One region of the Arthrobacter sp. zg-Y1110 genome, then DNA from elsewhere that is predicted to be linked to it. Evidence: riboswitches for the same ligand, from Rfam matches in the RefSeq annotation. Region 1 holds a riboswitch; the other holds the start of a gene.

Evidence for each region. A riboswitch is a leader RNA that binds a small molecule or an ion and turns the genes downstream of it on or off. The one in region 1 is predicted to bind cyclic di-AMP.
Region 2: another riboswitch for cyclic di-AMP. It lies ahead of N2K99_RS08020 (LysM peptidoglycan-binding domain-containing protein); the one in region 1 lies ahead of N2K99_RS02790 (M23 family metallopeptidase).

What each region holds. Positions count from the first base shown of each region.
Region 1 is NZ_CP104272.1:572,999-582,142, forward strand. Features, by position in the region: gene N2K99_RS02775 (MFS transporter) at 1-947, shown strand, start outside; gene serC (phosphoserine transaminase) at 993-2,120, opposite strand; gene N2K99_RS02785 (metal-dependent transcriptional regulator) at 2,338-3,036, shown strand; cyclic di-AMP (ydaO/yuaA leader) riboswitch at 3,127-3,323, shown strand; gene N2K99_RS02790 (M23 family metallopeptidase) at 3,327-4,091, shown strand; cyclic di-AMP (ydaO/yuaA leader) riboswitch at 4,240-4,398, shown strand; gene N2K99_RS02795 (NlpC/P60 family protein) at 4,402-5,202, shown strand; gene N2K99_RS02800 (NlpC/P60 family protein) at 5,229-6,029, shown strand; gene N2K99_RS02805 (HNH endonuclease) at 6,275-6,775, shown strand; gene N2K99_RS02810 (molybdenum cofactor guanylyltransferase) at 6,775-7,464, shown strand; gene N2K99_RS02815 (DUF6457 domain-containing protein) at 7,501-7,785, shown strand; gene N2K99_RS02820 (molybdopterin molybdotransferase MoeA) at 7,782-9,077, shown strand.
Region 2 is NZ_CP104272.1:1,715,440-1,724,583, forward strand. Features, by position in the region: gene kdpC (potassium-transporting ATPase subunit KdpC) at 1-6, shown strand, start outside; gene N2K99_RS08010 (ATP-binding protein) at 10-2,544, shown strand; gene N2K99_RS08015 (response regulator) at 2,541-3,215, shown strand; gene N2K99_RS08020 (LysM peptidoglycan-binding domain-containing protein) at 3,308-4,177, opposite strand; cyclic di-AMP (ydaO/yuaA leader) riboswitch at 4,181-4,325, opposite strand; gene N2K99_RS08025 (MFS transporter) at 4,879-6,060, shown strand; gene ligD (non-homologous end-joining DNA ligase) at 6,107-7,129, shown strand; gene N2K99_RS08035 (ABC transporter ATP-binding protein) at 7,126-7,866, opposite strand; gene N2K99_RS08040 (ABC transporter permease) at 7,907-8,989, opposite strand.

The DNA of each region.
Region 1 (9,144 bases):
CGCTGGGTGTGGTGTCGGCCGTCGACGGGCCGGCACGCCAGGCCTTCGTCTCTGAGGTGGTTTCCGAGCGGGACCTGCCCAACGCCGTCGCCCTCAACAGTGCCTCCTTTAACGGGGCACGGATGATTGGCCCCGCCGTCGCCGGTCTCCTGACCGTGGCCGTGGGCCCGGGCCTGGTCTTCGTCCTCAACGCCGTGACGTTCGGCGCCATGGTGATTGCGCTGCTGAAAATGCGTGCCGGCGAGCTGCGCGTGTTGCCCAAGGCGCCGCCGGGGAAGGGCCGCATCCGGGCCGGACTTGCCTACGTGCGGCACCGGCCGGACCTGATCATGGTGATGCTCGCGATCTTTATCGTGGGGACCTTCGGCATGAATTTCGCTGTCTATATAGCAGCCATGGCACGCACCGAGTTCGGCCGGGACGCCGGCATTTTCGGCGTCCTGAATTCGGTGATGGCCATCGGATCCGTCGCCGGCGCCCTGCTGTCCGCGCGGCGGGACCGGCCCCGCCTGCGCTTTGTCTTCGGTGCGGCCGGAGCCTTTGGCCTGGCCTGCATCCTGTCCGCCATGGCACCCAGCCTGATCCTGTTCGCCGTCTCGCTGGTCCCCGTGGGCCTGTTTGCCCTGACCCTGATGACCAGCGCCAACGCGTATGTCCAGACCACCACGGCCCAGATCATGCGCGGGCGGGTCATGGCCTTGTACTTCGCCATCTTTATGGGCGGCACGCCGCTGGGCGCCCCGGTGGTGGGTTGGGTCTCGAACTCCTTCGGTCCCCGCTGGAGCCTGGGCGTTGCCGCAGCTTCCGGCCTGCTGGCCGCCGCGATCGGTTTCGTCTGGGCCTGGCGCACCTACGGCATGCGTTTCCACTATGACCGGAGCCTGCCGCGCAGGCTGAGCATGACCACGGACACTCCGGAAAAGCAGCAGGACCCGGACAACGCCTAGCGTCCGGGTCCTGCCGCGGCCCCTATCGTGGGGCGGCCTTGCGGGTCAGGAATTCTCGATCACAAAATCGATGCACTCCAGCAGGGCGCTGACGTCGTCGGGCTCGATGGCCACGAAGGTGGCAATCCGCAGCTGGTTGCGGCCGAGCTTGCGGTAGGGCTCCACGTCCACCACGCCGTTGGCGCGCAGGGTCTTGGCTATTGCCGCGGCGTCGATGCCCGCGTCGAAATCGATCGTGGCAATCACATTGGAGCGGTCCTCGGCGCGGGTTACGAACGGAGTGGCCACGGAGGACTTCTCGGCCCACGAATAGATCCGCCCCGCCGACTCCGCGGTCCGGCCCGCGGCGAAGCCAAGTCCGCCGTTGGCGTTGAGCCATTCGATCTGCGCGTTAAGGGTCACCAGCGTAGACAACGACGGCGTGTTGTAGGTCTGGTTCAGCCTCGAGTTGTCGATGGCGGTCTGCAGGTTCAGGAAATCCGGGATCCAGCGGTCCCCGGCATTGATCCGGGCCGCCCGTTCCAGCGCAGCCGGAGAGAACATGCCCAGCCACAGGCCGCCGTCGGAAGCGAAGTTCTTCTGCGGTGCAAAGTAATAGACATCGGCCTGCGCCAGGTCCACATCCAGGCCGCCCGCAGCAGAGGTGGCATCGATCAGGACCAAGGAGCCGGCGTCGGCGCCTTCCACCCGCCGGACGGGGGCAGCCACGCCGGTGGAGGTCTCATTCTGGGGCCAGGCATAAACGTCGACGCCGGCCTCCGCCGCAGGCTCGGGGCGCGTGCCGGGGTTGGAGGTGATGATGCTGGATGCCGCGAGGAACGGAGCCTTGTTGGTGGCTGCCGCAAACTTTGAGCCGAATTCACCGAAGGAAAGGTGCTGGGCCTTCTCCTGGACCAGGCCGAAGGCCGCGATGTCCCAGAACGCGGTGGAACCGCCCACGCCCAGGACAACCTCGTAACCCTCGGGCGCCGAGAACAACTCCATGAGGCCTTCACGGACGCTGCCCACGAGGTTCCGTACCGGAGCCTGCCGGTGGGAGGTGCCGAGCAGGTTGGCTCCCGCTGCTGCGAGTGCGGACATCTGTTCCGGGCGTACCTTGGAAGGACCGGCACCAAATCGGCCGTCCTTCGGGAGGAGCCCAGCGGGAATTTTCAGTGCGGCGGTATCGCCCATGGTGTGACGCTCCAAGCGGGTTTCGACAGTGGCGGATATGCACTTCCATTCTGCCGTACAGGCTCGGGAGCCCGCGATGTATGACGCCCGCCACCAGAGACTGTGCCCGGTGCCGCGCAATTATCGGGCGGTCCGGCGGATAGGCTAACGTGTTGGCGTACACCCCCGGGGCAGCGGTGCGCTGCCTCTCTTCCTCCCTTGCTAGGAGCGGCCCGTCATGACGGATCTCATTGACACCACTGAGATGTATCTCAGGACCATCCTGGAACTGGAAGAAGAGAACATCGTTGCCCTCCGTGCACGCATTGCCGAACGGCTGCGCCACTCCGGGCCCACGGTTTCCCAGACCATCGGGCGAATGGAACGTGACGGGCTCGTGGTGGTTGCCGGGACGCGTCGGCTGGAACTGACGGAACTGGGCCGGCGCCGGGCCACCGAGGTCATGCGCAAGCACCGCCTGGCCGAACGGCTCCTTGCGGACGTCATCGGACTTGACTGGGCCTACGTCCATGACGAAGCCTGCCGCTGGGAACACGTGATGAGCGAGCGTGTGGAACGGCGCCTGTATGAGCTGCTGGGCCGCCCCACGGAATCGCCCTACGGCAATCCCATTCCCGGCCTCGAGGGGATCGGCGGGGTGGCAGCGGAAGTGTTCATCGCCGGCGTCGTCGATCTGGTGTCCACTGTCGCGTCGGCCGAGCCGGGGACCAAGCTTCGGCTGGTCCGGCTGGCGGAACCCATCCAGGTGGAACCCGAACTGCTTACCCAGCTGGACGAAGCGGGGCTGCGGCCCGGAGCGCAGATCACTGCAGAAGTTGTAGGCGGTTATATTTCCGTGCGTGTTCCGGGCATCGAGGGTGCCTTGGAACTGCCTACGGAAGTGGCATCCCACGTCTTTGTTTCCCCAGTTGGGTAACGGAATGGTCACTTTTGTGACATTTACCCTATAGTGAGTTCCGACGCTGAAACACCATCGTTATCCGGTCCGTCCGCCGAGCCCTGCCAGCGGACCGGAGCACTAAACTCGTCCAGGCAGGGGCGGAGGACCCACTTTCCGGCAGCATTGCTGCCTTGGGGTGAAGCCTTTCGGGAGCCGGCTGCATTTCCTGCATAGTTGCAGGTGATGCCCGCCTTTTCCGGAAAGGCCGAGTTTCTCTACTCGAATCCGACAGCTAACTTCGCAGGCGATCCATGAGAGGGAAAAACTTGTCGAAGCATGCTGCTTCGGGCCGGCGCCGCGCGTCAGCTCCTATTGCACCTGCGCGCCCGCGCAACGCCTCACCGTCAGGCCGCCGGCGCGCCGAAACAAAGTCCGTGTCCGTGGGCGGTGCCGCCCAGAAGGTGGCTATTACCGCTGCCACGTCGGGCCTGATCCTTACGGCCGCCATGCCCACGCATGCGGCAGCCGACGATCCGGTCCAGCACGAGCCGGTGGCGGTCGACGCGCCTGTCTCGGCCGACCCGAACGCTGATATCGGATTCGCCCGGGCCGGGCTGAGCAGCAAATACGACCCGGACGCCAAGCTGGCCGCCATCACGGTTGCCGCCGGCTCGCATGCGGTCCCTGCTGCAGCCAAGGGCACGCTGTCCACGCCCCTGGACTCATCTTTGGTGCAGACCTCCGGGTTCGGCCACCGGGTCAGCCCCATCACCGGGCAGCACGGCGAGATGCATAACGGACAGGACTTCGCCGCTGCCTGCGGTACGGCGGTCAATGCTGCGGCATCCGGCACCGTGGTCTTCGCCGGCTGGCATCCCTACGGCGGCGGCAACCGCGTTGTGGTTGATCACGGCAACGGAGTCCAGACCACGTACAACCACCTTTCCAATATTGCCGTCACCGTGGGCGCTGAAGTCGAGCGCGGATTCCTGGTCGGCGCGAGCGGTACAACCGGTTCCTCAACCGGCTGCCACCTGCATTTCGAGGTCATGGTTAACGGCGAAGTAGTGGACCCGCTGAATTGGTTGTAAGCGCTTAAATCAATTGGTTGTAACCAGTTGAATATCGTTTCGTGATCGGAACGTGACATACCTCAAATGTTGCTGTACGCTCATCCTCGTGCCCGATTCGCCAAAGGTGGGGCACCTTCGAACAGATCGCCTAGCTCTGCCACTGTTTGAAGTCCGTTCGCAGAATCGCATGGCAGAGGCGGGGGAACCAATTTCGGGTTTCGAAAGAAACCCTTGGGGTTAAGTTGCAAAAGGCCATTGGCCGGGCAACCGGGTGACTCCCATCCGAATCCGACAGCTCACCTCGTAGGCAATTGGGAGAGGCAAACTTGTGTCATCAAACGCTCATGGCCGCCGTCGCGCTGCCACCGTACAGACCAACCCGATCACTGCACTTTCCAAGGCAGTCAGCAGCAACGCCGGAACCGTAGGCCGCCAGGCCGCCGTCGTAGTTGCAGCATCCGGCCTCGTGCTGGCTGCCGGACTTCCTGCACAGGCTTCCGTAAGCACGGACCGCCAGGCACTCGCAGCAACCCCCCTGAACATCGTGGCCGGCAGCGTTACCGCCCCCGCCAACGCACCGTTCGAGCTTCCCCTGGTTGCCCCCAGCTCCACTTCCGGCGCCGAATACCGCGCACAGGTTGCAGCCGAAGAGGCCGCAGCCCAGGCAGCAGAAGAGCTCGCAGCCTCGCAGGCCGCAGCAGCAACCCAGGCAGCAGCCACCAAGAATGCCGCAGCTGCCCGCACCGCCGCCCCGGCAGCCTCCGGTGCCGCCGTAAAGCCAGCCTCCTCCATGTCGGCTCCGGTCGAAGCACCGGCTTCCGGCAACATCGCAGCTGGCCTGGTTGCTTCCGCCTACGGCCAGATCGGTGTGGCACAGGATTGCACCGCCATGGTCGAGAACGCCCTGCGCTCCGTCGGCAAGGCCGTCGGCGACCTTGGCCCGATGCAGTTCCTGCAGTTCGGTCCCCAGGTTTCCACTCCGGCTCCCGGTGACCTTGTGGTCAACGGCGGCCACGTTGCGATCTACGTCGGCAACGGCCAGGTCATCAGCGGCGGCCTGAACGGCCTGAACACCGGCCTGCATGCCCTCTCGGACCTGGGCGGCGTCAGCTTCGTCCGCGTCAGCTAACCGGAATACGAGACGCGGAGAAAATCATGACCTCGACAATTGAGCGCGCCCGCCACCGGGCGCCGGTGGAACGCACCACTACGCTGAACGCCCTTGCCGGCGCCGTCAGTGCCAACGCCGGAACGGTGGGCCGCCAGGCCGCCGTGATCGCGGCAGCCTCCGGGCTGGTACTGACCACCGGTGTCGCGGCCAATGCCTCCGGGGCGGACGCCATGCGCGACGTCCAGACGAGCACCCTGGATCTTTCCTCGGTCAAGATCCTCCAGGTCTCCGAAAACGCGACGGTTTCGTTCGAACGCGACAGCATCGCCGGCACCACCCCGGCACCCGTGGCGGAACCTGTAGCCCCGGTTGCCGAAGCACCTGCTGCCGCTGCGGCTCCGAAACCGGCTGCCGTCGCTGCCGGCACGCGTGCTGCTGCCAACACGGTTCCTGCTGCTCAGGCCACCACCCTTAGCACGCCGGCACCTGCGCAGCCCGCGCAGAGCGCCCCTTCCGGCGTAGCATCCACCATTGCAGCCGCTGCCTACGCGCAGCTGGGCATCGGCCAGGACTGCACCCGGTTGGTCACCAACGCGCTGGCCGCGGCCGGAATCAACCACCACGGCTGGCCTGCAAGCTACCTCACCCTTGGACGGACGGTGAGCGCAGCTGAGGCCATCCCCGGTGACCTTATCTACTACGCAGACGGCGGGATGGGCATGGCCCACATCGCCGTGTACGTGGGCGGCGGACAGGCAGTGCACGGCGGTTTCAACGGTGGATCCACCGTTGTGGCTCCGGCCGAGCTCGGCTCCGGCGGCGTCTACATCCGCGTAGGCGGCTAGGCAGCTCCCGGTACAGCATCCATGGCAAGGCCCCTCCTTCGGGAGGGGCCTTGCCTGGTTAAGCCGCAGCCCGGGCACGGAGCCAGGCGGGGTGCTGCGGGCCGGGGCCGAGCCCCTGCACCACCGGCATAAATGGCCAAGAACGCGATCGCGTTCTACTCTTGCATAGACAATCCGATGTGCCGTTGGCGAAAGCGGTGTCTTGTACTCACCGGTTCGCGGGCGGCAGGCGAAGAGGTATGTGCATGCGCACTCTCGTTCTGAATGCTGGATATGAACCGTTGGCCGTGATCACCTTCCGCCGCGCCTTGGTGCTGGTCCTGAATGGAAAGGCGAGTGTGGTGGCGGAAAACGGCGAGCCGGTGGTCGGCCCCAACGAAATCCTCCCCAGGCCTTCGGTGATCCTGCTTCACCGGTACGTGAAAATTCCCTACCGGGAGGGCACCGTAGCCACCCGACGGGGCGTCCTGCGCCGGGATAACCATGAATGCGCCTATTGCGGGAAGGCGGCGGCTACCGTGGACCACGTGGTCCCGCGGTCCCGCGGCGGCGATGACAGCTGGGAGAACCTGGTTGCCTGCTGCCTGCGCTGCAATAACACCAAAGGGGACAGGACACTGGCGCAACTTGGCTGGGAGCTGCGGATTTCCCCCAAAGCGCCCCGGGGTGCGCGCTGGCAGATCCGCGAGCTTGAACGTCCCTCACCGCAGTGGGATCCGTTCCTGCAGAATGACACGGCTGCCTGATGTCCGCTGCCGCTCCTTATGATGCAGTCGTCCTGGCCGGCGGCCGTTCCACGCGCCTTGGAGGCACGCCCAAGGCGCTGCTCCTGGCAGGGGACAGAACCCTGTTGGAAACCACCCTTGCCGCAGTGCAGGATGCACGCAGCATCGCCGTCGCGGGGCCGCCGGACCTGTCGAACCTGCTGAGCTCATCCGCACTGGGCGGGTCCCCGGTGACGCCTCTGCTGGTCCGGGAGGAGCCGGCCTACGCCGGTCCCGCAGCAGCAGTCGGAGCCGCCGTCGCCGCCCTCGCCGACCTCGAGAAGAGGGACAGCGCCAGCGGCAGCCTCACTGACGGCGGCCTCAAGGACCGGGGAGGGAGCCCCTGGACGATGGTCCTGGCCTGCGACATGCCGCAGATCGCCTCCGCCGTCCGGGCCCTGCTGGATGCAGCCGCCGTGCCGCCCGCCGAGAGCCTGCTGGCAGTGGATTCCAGCGGTAACCGCCAGCCGCTGGCGGCGCTTTACCGCACAGCTGACCTGCGCGCCGCTGTTGCTTCCCTGGCCGCGGAGGGTTTAGCGAACAAGTCCATGAAGGCGTTGCTTGCTAGGGTGCAATGGAGGGGTGTTGATGTTCCCCCGACGAGTACAGCCGATGTTGACACCTGGAACGATGCACAAACCCTGGGTGTGAGCGCCGGGGACCTGCCGTAGCACCGGGCGGTCCCCAAGCGAAACGAAGGAGCACGAATGGCAAGCCAGCAGGAACAACTCGAGGCGTGGAGCGGCAGGCTGCTGCAGGCACTGGAACTCGAGGGCACACCGGTGGATGTCTCCGCTGTCCTCGATCTGGCTGCAGCTGCCGCGCACAGCGTGGTGCGGCCTGCCGCCCCGCTGACCACCTTCATTGTCGGGTACGCGGCTGGACTCGCCGCCGGCAGCGGCCAGGCCGACGACGCCGTCGCCATGCGTTCGGCCATGGCGGTAGCCGCGGAACAGTGCCGGAACGCCGCAACGGAAGGAGACGCCCAATGAGCGAACATCCCGCACCCGTCATCCTGCCGGCCCAGCCCAATGCCTCCTGGGCGCAGGCCCGCCACGCCGCCTATGCAGCGGCCCGCCCGCTGCCGTATGAGACGGTTCCCCTGGACGAGGCACTCGGCCGGATCCTGGCCCTCGAAACCACTGCCCTGCAACCGGTACCGCATTACGCCTCCGCCGCGATGGACGGATGGGTTGTTGCAGGACCGCCGCCGTGGACTGTCATTACCCATGAGGAACCCGAGGTGGAACGCTGGCAGATCCACCGCGAATCGGGACGCCGCGCACTCCAGCCGGGCGAGGCCGTGGAAATCCTCACCGGCGGGCTTATCCCCGAAGGCGCCGAAGCCGTGCTGCGCTCCGAAAGCGGCAACGTGTCGGCCACAACGCCGCCGCAGCTGACGCTCAGCGACCGCGCGAAGGAATCCGAACCGCGCACCGGCGAACATATCCGCCCGGCCGGAGAAGAGGCGGCAGCGGGGGAGACCACCATCCCGGCGGGCAAGATGCTCAACCCGGCCCATATTGCACTGGCTGCCGTGTGCGGACATGACACCCTGCCGGTGCTGCGCTCCCCGCGAGTGTCCCTGCTGCTGACCGGGGACGAAGTCATCGAAGCCGGCCTGCCCGAGCCGGGACAGGTCCGAGACACCTTCGGACCCCAGCTGCCGCAGCTGATCACGATGCTGGGGGGACGCATCGACGTCGTCCGGCGCCTGCCGGACCGGCTGGAGGAAGTGGTGGCGGCGCTGAGCAGCGAAGCCACGGATGAACTCTCCATCGCAATGTCTTCCGGCGACGTCCTCGTCACTACCGGCGGCACCGGACGTTCCGACGCGGACCACCTGCGCCGTGCCTTGGAAGAGGTCGAGGCTGAACTCCTCATTGACGGAATCGCGATGCGTCCGGGCCATCCCACCATGCTGGCCCGGTTGCAGGACGGCCGCCTGCTGGTAGCGCTGCCCGGCAACCCGCTGGCCGCGATGATGGCGGTCTTCACCATCGTCCAACCGCTGCTGGACGGACTCCGCGGGGCACCGATTTCCCGTGAACGGCATGTCCTGGCCGGGGTGGATCTGGAACCATTGCCCGGACGGACCAGGCTGGTTCCCTGCAGCATCCAGGAAGACCGGGCCATGCCTTCGCCGTATTTCCGCTCCGGAATGCTCCGCGGACTGGCAGAGGCGGACGCCGTTATGGTGGTGCCGCCGGAAGGCTGCATCAGGGACCAGGCCGTGATGGCACTGCCCCTGCCGTGGCAGGTCAACCGCGCACCGTCCGGATAAGCCCGGACACCGGGAAGGCCGGAGAGCGGGACAATCCGGGGGACCCCGGCCACCCGGAGCCAGAGTC
Region 2 (9,144 bases), 1.1 Mb from region 1:
ACTTAGTCCATGACGCGAGGACAACTGAGGGTATTTCTGGGGGCGGCGCCCGGCGTGGGCAAGACCTACGCCATGCTTGAAGAGGGGCGCCGCCTCCGGGATGAGGGATCCGACGTCGTCGTCGCGCTGGTGGAAACCCACGGCCGCGCCGCGACAGCTGCCCTGGCCGAGGGGCTGGAGACGGTCCCGCGTGCCGCCCTCAGCCACCGCGGGCTGGAACTCACGGAGCTGGACCTGGACGCCGTCCTGGCGCGGGCGCCGGAATACGCGCTGGTGGATGAACTGGCCCATACCAACGTGCCCGGACTGAAGAACGAAAAGCGGTGGCAGGACGTGCAGGCCCTGCTCGACGCAGGGATCAACGTCCTGTCCACCGTGAACATCCAGCACATCGACTCCCTCAACGATGTGATCGAGCAGATCACCGGCACCCTGCAGGCCGAAACCGTACCGGACGCCGTCCTGCGCGGAGCCGAACAGGTGGAACTGGTGGACCTCACTCCCCAGTCGCTGCGCGGACGCCTGGCCGACGGCGTCATTTATCCGGAAGAACGGGTGGACGCAGCCCTGTCCAACTATTTCCGCCTCGGAAACCTGACGGCCCTGCGCGAACTGGCCCTGCTGTGGCTGGCGGACGAGGTGGATTCGGCTCTGAACCGCTACCGTGAAGAGCACGGCATCAGCCGCAAATGGGAGGCCCGGGAGCGGGTGGTGGTGGCGCTCACCGGCGGCGCCGAAGGGCGCACCCTGCTGCGCCGCGGGGCACGGATTGCAGCCCGGTCCGCCGGGGGAAAGCTGCTGGCCGTCCACGTTTCCGGGGCCGACGGACTGCGCGGGCCGGAACCGGCAGAACTGGCCGCGCAGCGGCTCCTGGTGGAGAAGCTCGGCGGCACGTTCCACCAGGTGGTGGGCAACGATGTTCCGCGGGCACTGGTTGACTTTGCCCGGGGCGTCAACGCCACGCAGCTGGTGGTGGGGGTCAGCCGCCGTCCCCGGATCGCAGCACTGCTGTCCGGACAGGGCATCGGCGCCACGGTTATCCGGGAGTCCGGGGACATCGACGTGCATATGGTCTCCCACTCGGCGGCTGCCCGGACCTTGGTGCTGCCGCACTTCGGGGGCGCCCTCTCGATGCGTCGGCGCCTGCTGGGCTTCGCCTTCGCCATTGTGGGCGGTCCGCTGCTGACGGCAGGCCTGGTTTCGCTCCGGAGCGCCGAAACCATCACCGGCGACGTGCTGAGCTACCAGCTGCTGGTCATCCTCGTGGCCCTGATCGGCGGCATCTGGCCGGCCCTGTTCGCGGCCTTGCTCTCGGGCCTGACCCTGGACTTCTTCTTCATCCAACCGCTGTACACCGTTACCGTGGCCACGCCGTCGCACATGCTGGCACTGGGGCTCTACGTAGTGAACGCGCTGCTCGTCAGTTATGTGGTGGATGCCGCCGCCCGGCGGGCGCGCACCGCCCGGCGTTCGGCGTCGGAATCCGAGCTGCTCGCATCGGTGGCCGGCAGCGTGCTGCGCGGGGAAGATGCCCTTGCCGCACTGGTCAGCCGCACCCGTGAAGCCTTCAACGTGAGCGCCGCACGGATGCGTTGCGAGGATGAAGACCTGTACTCCGAGGGCGAGTGGCCGGCTTCCGCCTCACCCGAAGATCCGGCGTTCACCCGCCTGCCGGTGGGGGAGCGGTGCTCCTTGGATCTATGGGGGCGCGAACTGGCTGCGTCGGACCGGCGCCTGCTGGCGGTCATCACCGCCCAGTTGGAGGCGGCACTGGAACACCGCGAACTGACCGAAACCGCCAGGGGACTCGGCTCGCTGGCCGAGGCGGACAAGGTCCGCACGGCGCTGCTGGCCGCCGTCGGGCATGACCTGCGGCGGCCGCTGACCGCAGCGACCGCCGCCGTTACCGGGCTGCGGGCAACGGACGTCACCTGGTCCGAGCAGGACCGCAGCGAACTCCTCGCCACCGCCGAGGAATCCCTGGCCTCCCTTTCCGGACTCGTCACCAGCCTGCTGGATGTGAGCAGGCTGCAGGCCGGCGTCGTCGGCGTGAGCCTGGAGCCGCTGAATGTCGCGGATGCGGTGCTGCCGGCGCTCGAGGAACTTGAATTGGGACCGGCGGACGTGGAACTGGAAATCCCCTCCGCGCCGCGCGTGGTCCTGGCCGATCCGGTGCTCCTGCAGCGTGTGCTGGTCAACCTGCTGGCCAATGCGGTGCGCTTCAGCCCGGCGGAAACGAAATGTGTCCTGTCCGTCAGCGAGTTTGCCGGCCGGGTGGAAATCCGCGTCATAGACTCGGGACCCGGTGTCCCGGAGCAGCGGCGGGGAGAAATCTTCGTCCCCTTCCAGCGGCTGGGGGACACGGATAACTCAACCGGCCTGGGCCTGGGACTGGCCTTGGCCAAGGGATTCACTGAAGGAATGGGCGGAACGCTGGAAACCGAAGACACCCCCGGCGGCGGTCTGACCATGGTCCTCTCGCTGCCTGCCGCTGAACGCGGTACCCATGCGGCAGGGATCTCCACTCCGGCGGTGGCCGGATGAAGATCCTGGTCGCCGACGACGACGTGCAGATCCTCCGCGCGCTGCGCATCACGCTGAGCGCGTACGGATATGAGGTAGTGACAGCGGAAAGCGGCAGTGCCGCCATCCGGAAGGCGGTGGACACCCATCCGGACCTGCTGGTGCTGGATCTGGGCATGCCGGGGGTGAGCGGCATGGAAGTCATTGAAGCCGTCCGCGGCTGGAGTGCCGTGCCCATCCTGGTGGTCTCGGGCCGGATCGATCCGGCGGACAAGGTGCGGGCGCTGGACCTGGGGGCGGATGACTACGTCACCAAGCCCTTTTCCACCGAGGAACTGCTGGCCCGGATCCGGGCGCTTTCCCGCCGGTCGCCCGCGGCTGCGGGCCCCAGCGAGATCACGTTCGGGACCGTGCGGGTGGACCTGGCCGCGCGGCGCATCGCGCGGGTCGACGACGGCTCGGACATCCGCCTGACGCCTACCGAGTGGCGGTTCCTGTCCGAACTGCTTGCCCATCCGGGCATGCTGGTCACCCAACAGGCCCTGCTCACGAACGTCTGGGGCCCGGGCACCACGGACTCGGGCTACCTGCGGCTGTACATCGGACAGCTGCGGCGGAAACTGGAGCGTGACCCTGCGGCTCCGGAGCACCTGCTCACTGAACACGGCATGGGCTACCGGTTTGTGCCCTGATGCAACCGGTGGCAGGTCCTGACCGCTTAACGCAATGAGCGCCCGGCCCTTGCGGGACGGACGCTCATCTTGCGCGGTGTGGCTGGGAAGCCTTATGCGCGGTAGAACACGGGGCCGGAGCCGACGTTGACGGACTGGACTACGGTCTGGTTGCCGTTCCAGCCGCTGTGGATGGCTTCGCCGTTGCCGATGTAGATGGCAATGTGGGCCAGGCCCATGCCGCCGTCGGCGTAGTAGACCATGTCACCGGGCTCCGGGGTGGAGACCTGGGTGCCGTAGGCGGCCAGCTGTGCGGGAGCAAGGTCCCCCACGCTGTGGCCTGCGGCGCGCAGGGCAACCTCAACCAGGACGGTGCAGTCCTGGGCTGCGCCCAGCTGCGACTGTGCCGAAGCCAGCATGATGGCGTTGGTGCCGCTGGCTGCGGGGGTTGCTGCAGCCGGCGTGATGTTGGTGGACTGGGTGGTGACCACGCCGGTATTGGCGGGCTCAACCGGTGCTGCTGCTGCCGGTGCTGCAGCCGGAGCGGCGTAGGACGCAACGGGTTCGGCAGCAATGGCCGGAGCGGCTTCGCCGGCAACGGTGATGACATCGCCGGGGTAGATGATCGATGCCAGGGACAGGCCGTTCAGCGCCAGGACGGAGTCCAGGCCAACGCCGTAAGCGGCGGAGATCTGGCCCAGGGTGTCACCGGAAACAACGGTGTGGGTGGTGGCAGCAGCTGCGGGGGCAGCTACCGGTGCGGCTGCAACGGGGGCGGCTGCTACCGGGGCGGCCGGTGCAACGGCCTGCGACGGGGTGTAGTTGTCATTGGCGACAACTCCGGCGGAGGCCGGTGCGGCCATGCTGAGCATCAGGCCGGAACCTGCGACGACTACGGCAGCGGCGCTGCCGATGGTCCGTCCACGGCCGGCAACGACGATGGTCTCGGCGCGGTGGCGTCCACGAGTCTTGTTGAAAGTCATGTAATAACCTCTCCCGATACCTGCGAGGTGAGCTGTCGGATTCGGATGGGAGACACCCGGCCGCCGGTGAAACCGGAGACTTAACCCCAAGGATTCAAGGAACCCATAAATGGTTCCCCCGCCTCTGCCGTGGTTGTGCGTTCTGTGGACCCCGGGACCAGCGGCAGAGCTAGGTAACAAGCCCGGGGGAGCCGCATCAGAAAGCGGCATGGGAATAACCGTACAAGATAGTTACGGTTGGATAACCATTGTGTGATCTGCTTCTCTCAGGCGTGTGATCGGGGGCGCGATATGCTACCCGAAATCTGCCTCTGCGGCCACACCGGCTAGCTTCAGTCTCAATCTTAACAGGGCTTTTCTCGCGTCCGAGTGGCGGGGTAACCCCAGGCGTCGAGGTAGGTGTTACGGGTGTGATCCCTTCAGTAACAGCCGTACCACTGCCTCGGAATCGGCGTCCCGGCCACCCGATCCGCGCTCGAAGAATTCCACCCTCCGATACGGGAGTGGCTGAAGTTTTCCCATCGGTCACGACTGCACCACCGTGTGGGGTAAAAGTGGCCGGGATCACTGAAATTTGCTTCCCGACCGACGACGGCGGCGGGTAAGGTTGTTAGGCGACCTTCCAATATCGGTCGCTTGTTCCGAGCAAACAGGAGTATGCAGTGGCTGGCAGCGGTTCGAAATTATGGACCAGGGGATTTGTGCTGGCGATCATCACGAATCTCTTTATCTCACTGGTGTTTTATCTGTTGATGACCACCATGGCGCTCTACACGGTTCAGGAGTTCTCCGCATCCGACAGCACCGCCGGATTTGCTTCCGGATCCTTCGTCCTCGGTGCGTTGGCGGCACGGGTTTTCGCCGGGAAGTTCCTGGACTTCGTGGGGCGGCGCCGGCTGCTGGTGACCAGCCTCGCGGTGTTCGTGGTCGCATCGCTGCTGTACATCCCCGCGTCCAACCTGGCACTGCTCCTGACCGTCCGGATCCTGCACGGCATGGCATTCGGAGCGGCCAGCACGAGTATTTCCGCCTCGGTCATGGGACTGATTCCGGTCCACCGGCGCGGCGAGGGTACCGGCTACTTCGGTATCTCCACCACGATGGCTACGGCAGTAGGCCCGTTCCTGGCCGTGTTCCTGGCGGAGTCCGTCAGTTACCGCGCCCTGTTCCTGTTTGCTGCCGGCTGCGCCGCCGTCGCACTCGCGTTGTCCCTGGTGCTGTCCCTGCCGGAACGCACACCGACCGCCGAAGAACAGGAGAACAAGTGGCGGATGCACCTCACGGACATCATTGATCCGTCGGCACTGGCCATTGCATCGGTGATGTTCATTGCCGGCGCGGCATATGCCGGCATCCTCTCCTTCCTTAACTCCTATGCCCAGACGGAAGGCCTGGTGCTCGGCGCCAGCCTCTTCTTTGTGGTCTATGCGTGCGTGGTGCTGGTTTCGCGGTTGTTTGTGGGGCGCATCCAGGACCGGCACGGTGACAATGCCGTGGTGTACCCCACCCTGGTGTCCTTCGCCGTCGGCCTGGCGCTGCTGGCCTACGCCCCAAATGACACGGTGATGGCCCTGGCCGGCGTGTTTGTGGGCTTCGGCTTCGGTGCACTGATGCCGTGTGCCCAGGCGATTGCCGTGACAACGGCACCGGCGGCCCGGATCGGCCTGGCGACGTCCACGTTCTTCATCCTGATGGACGCCGGTGTGGGCCTTGGCCCGCTGCTTCTGGGCATGCTCCTGCCACTGATGGGATTCCACGGCATGTACTGGGTGCTGGCCGCCGTCCTGCTGGCCTCCACGGTGCTCTACCGCTTTGTCCATGGACGAAAGAATTACCGGCCCGGCGCACCGGTGGAACCGGTGCGGGGGAAGCCTGCCGCCTGACACGGTAACCTCTTTCCCACACTGTCCAATGAGGGAAAGCAGAACGATGGCACGCGAGGAAACCACCTTGGCCGTTCCCGGTCCGGAGGGGGAGCGGCAGGTCCGCATCTCCAGTCCCGGGCGGGTCATCTGGCCGGATCCCGGAATCACGAAACTGGATCTGGCCCGCTATTTCGCGGAGGTGGGTGAGGCGTTCATCCGGGCCAACGGCGGCCGGCCCGTCTCGCTGGAGCGCTTCCCGGAGGGCATCGGCGGAGAGGTGTTCTTCTCCAAGAATCCGCCGCGCGGAATGCCGGACTGGATGCGTGCCGTCACCGTGAAATACCCGAGCGCCCGTTCACACCCGCAGGTGGTGCTGGATGAGCCTGCCGCCGCGGTGTGGGCGGCGCAGATGAACACGGTGGTGTTCCATCCCTGGCCGTCGCGGGCGGAGAACACGGACAACCCGGACCAGCTGCGCATTGACCTGGATCCGCAGCCGGGCACGGATTTCGACGACGCCGTGCGTCCGGCCCAGGAACTGCGGTCCATCCTTGCCGAGGCCGGGTTGGACGCCTACATCAAGACTTCGGGCAACCGGGGCATCCACCTCTTCGCGCCCATCCGTCCGGAGCGTGAATTCCTGGACGTCCGGCATGCCGTGATTGCCGCAGCCCGGGAGGTGGAGCGCCGGATGCCGGACCAGGTGACCACGGCCTGGTGGAAGGAAGAACGCGGCACACGGGTGTTCGTGGACTTCAACCAGGCCAACCGCGACCGGACCATGGCCGGCGCGTACAGCCCGCGGGCGCTCCCGAACGCACCCGTCTCCTGCCCGATCACCTGGGACGAGCTGGAACGGGTGCATCCTGCGGACTTCACTATGCAGACAGTTCCGGAGCGGCTGCGCACCGTCGGGGATCCCTGGGCGGAGATGTCCGCCCGGCCGGGGTCCATCGATGTCCTGCTGGGCTGGTGGGAACGGGACCTGGCCAACGGGCTGGGCGAACTGCCCTTCCCGCCGGACTATCCGAAGATGCCGGGGGAGCCGCCGCGGGTCCAGCCCAGCCGCGCCCGTCGAAAGGACTAGGCTGCGGGGTCGTGTTCAATGAGCCTGCCGTCCCGCATGGCCGCCACGTCATCGGTCAGGGGTACGAACTCGGTATCGTGGGTCACCATCACCGTACCCAGGTCGAATTCGCGTGTCACGGCAACCAATAGGCGGACAATCGCCTCGGACCGGTCGTGGTCCAGCGCGGCGGTGGGTTCGTCCACCAGCAGCAGCGACGGACTGCCCATGAGGGCACGGGCAATGTTGACCCGCTGACGCTGTCCACCGGAGAGCTGGTGGGGACGGCGGGCCGCGACGGATTGGGACAGCCCCACGAGTTCCAGGAGCTCCCGTGCCCGGGACTCGGATTCCTTCCCGGCCCTGCCGCGCAGCCGGTCAGTGATGACGAGCTGCTCCACGGCCGTGAGGGAAGGAAGCAGGTTCGCCTGCTGGAAGACGATGCCAAGTTCGGTACGCCGCAGTGCAGTCCGGCCGGCGTCGTCCAGTTCGCCGACATCCCGGCCGCCCACCGTCACGGTGCCCGACGCCGGTCGGATCAGTGTGGCGGCAACGGCGAGCAGGGAGGACTTGCCGGACCCTGACGGACCCACCAGTGAGAGGATCTTTCCCCGTGGAACAGTCAGGCTGACCCGGTCCAGTGCCTTCAGCGTGCTGACGCCGTCGGGGTATTCGAGGGTTACGTCCTGCAGGTGCAGTGCGGCGGTGGCAGCCGCGAGGGTCGGTGGGACAAGTGCCGAAGCTGAGGTTTCTGCCATGTTGTGGTGGTCCTTTCTTGGGAATACAGGATGTAGGTACCTAGTTGCCGCCGAGAGCGGTCAGCGGATCTACCTTGGCAACCCGGCGTACGGCACCGGCCGCCCCGGCAAGCCCGAGCACCACGATGCCGAGGATTGGCAGCAGTGCGGTGGAAACCGTCAGGATGAACGGAGCAACCGCAGCGGCCGCCAAGCCGATCAGTACGGCGAGCACCCCGCCGGTGACGGCACCTGCGGCAACGATGACCCCGGCCTGGGCCAGCGCGTCACGCATCAGGTATGCGGAGCTGCCGCCCAAGGCCTTCAGCACGGCAATGTCGCGGGTGCGCTGGATGGTCCAGACCGCCAGGAAGGCCACAATGACCAGTGCGGAGATGCCGTACAGGAACGCCTGCATCATCAGCAGCGAACCGTTTTCCGAGGTGTAGGCGCCCAATCCGTTGAAAGAGCCGCGGATACCCGTGGAGACTGTGCCTGCGGCGTCGTCTGCCTGCTCGGCGGTGGAGCCCGAGGCAGCGATCACGGTGGCCACCGGCGCCGCGTCGGAGCCCTCATCGTTGGTATGGGCCGCAGCCTGCCATGTAGCCAGCGACGTCCAGACGAGCGGCGTGTGGCTGTAGTAGGACTGGTCGACAATGTCTTCAACAGTCAGGACCCGGCCGCCCAGGCGCACTTCGTCCCCCGCATCCAGGGACAGGGACTCCGCTGTTTCCGATCCAATGAGGATCTGTCCGTCGCCGATCTGGCGGGGCGCGAGCTTGCTGCCCGGTTCGACGCCGAAGACAGCCACGTTTGCACTGGCCCCGCCGGTAATGCGCGTCTGGGTGATGCCTACGGGTTCAGCGGTCTCGATGCCGGGAGTCTTCCGCCACTCAGCCAACTGCTCAGCTGTGACGGTTGATTCCGTATAGGAGACCTTGGCTTCACCGCCCTCGGGTGCACCGAAGGCAACGATGTCCACCCCGGCGGAGCCAAGGTCCTTGATTGCCGCAGTGTTTTGGTTGCCCAGGCCTGCGGTAAGCCCGGAGAGCAACACCAGAAGGAGGGTAATCAGGGCGACGACGCTGCCCATCAGGGCAAACCGCCCCTTGGCGAAGCGTATGTCGCGGAGTGCCAGATACACGTTTGCTTCCTTTCGGATCGGCCGCCGCAGCGGCAGTGGAGGGTACCTTTCAACCCTCCGCCGGTTCCGGGGCGAAACCATCGCATGGACGGATGATCCGGGCGGAGAAACCGGTTGGTCCTGCGCTCAACCGTTTGGTTGATGCCGTTGCGGAC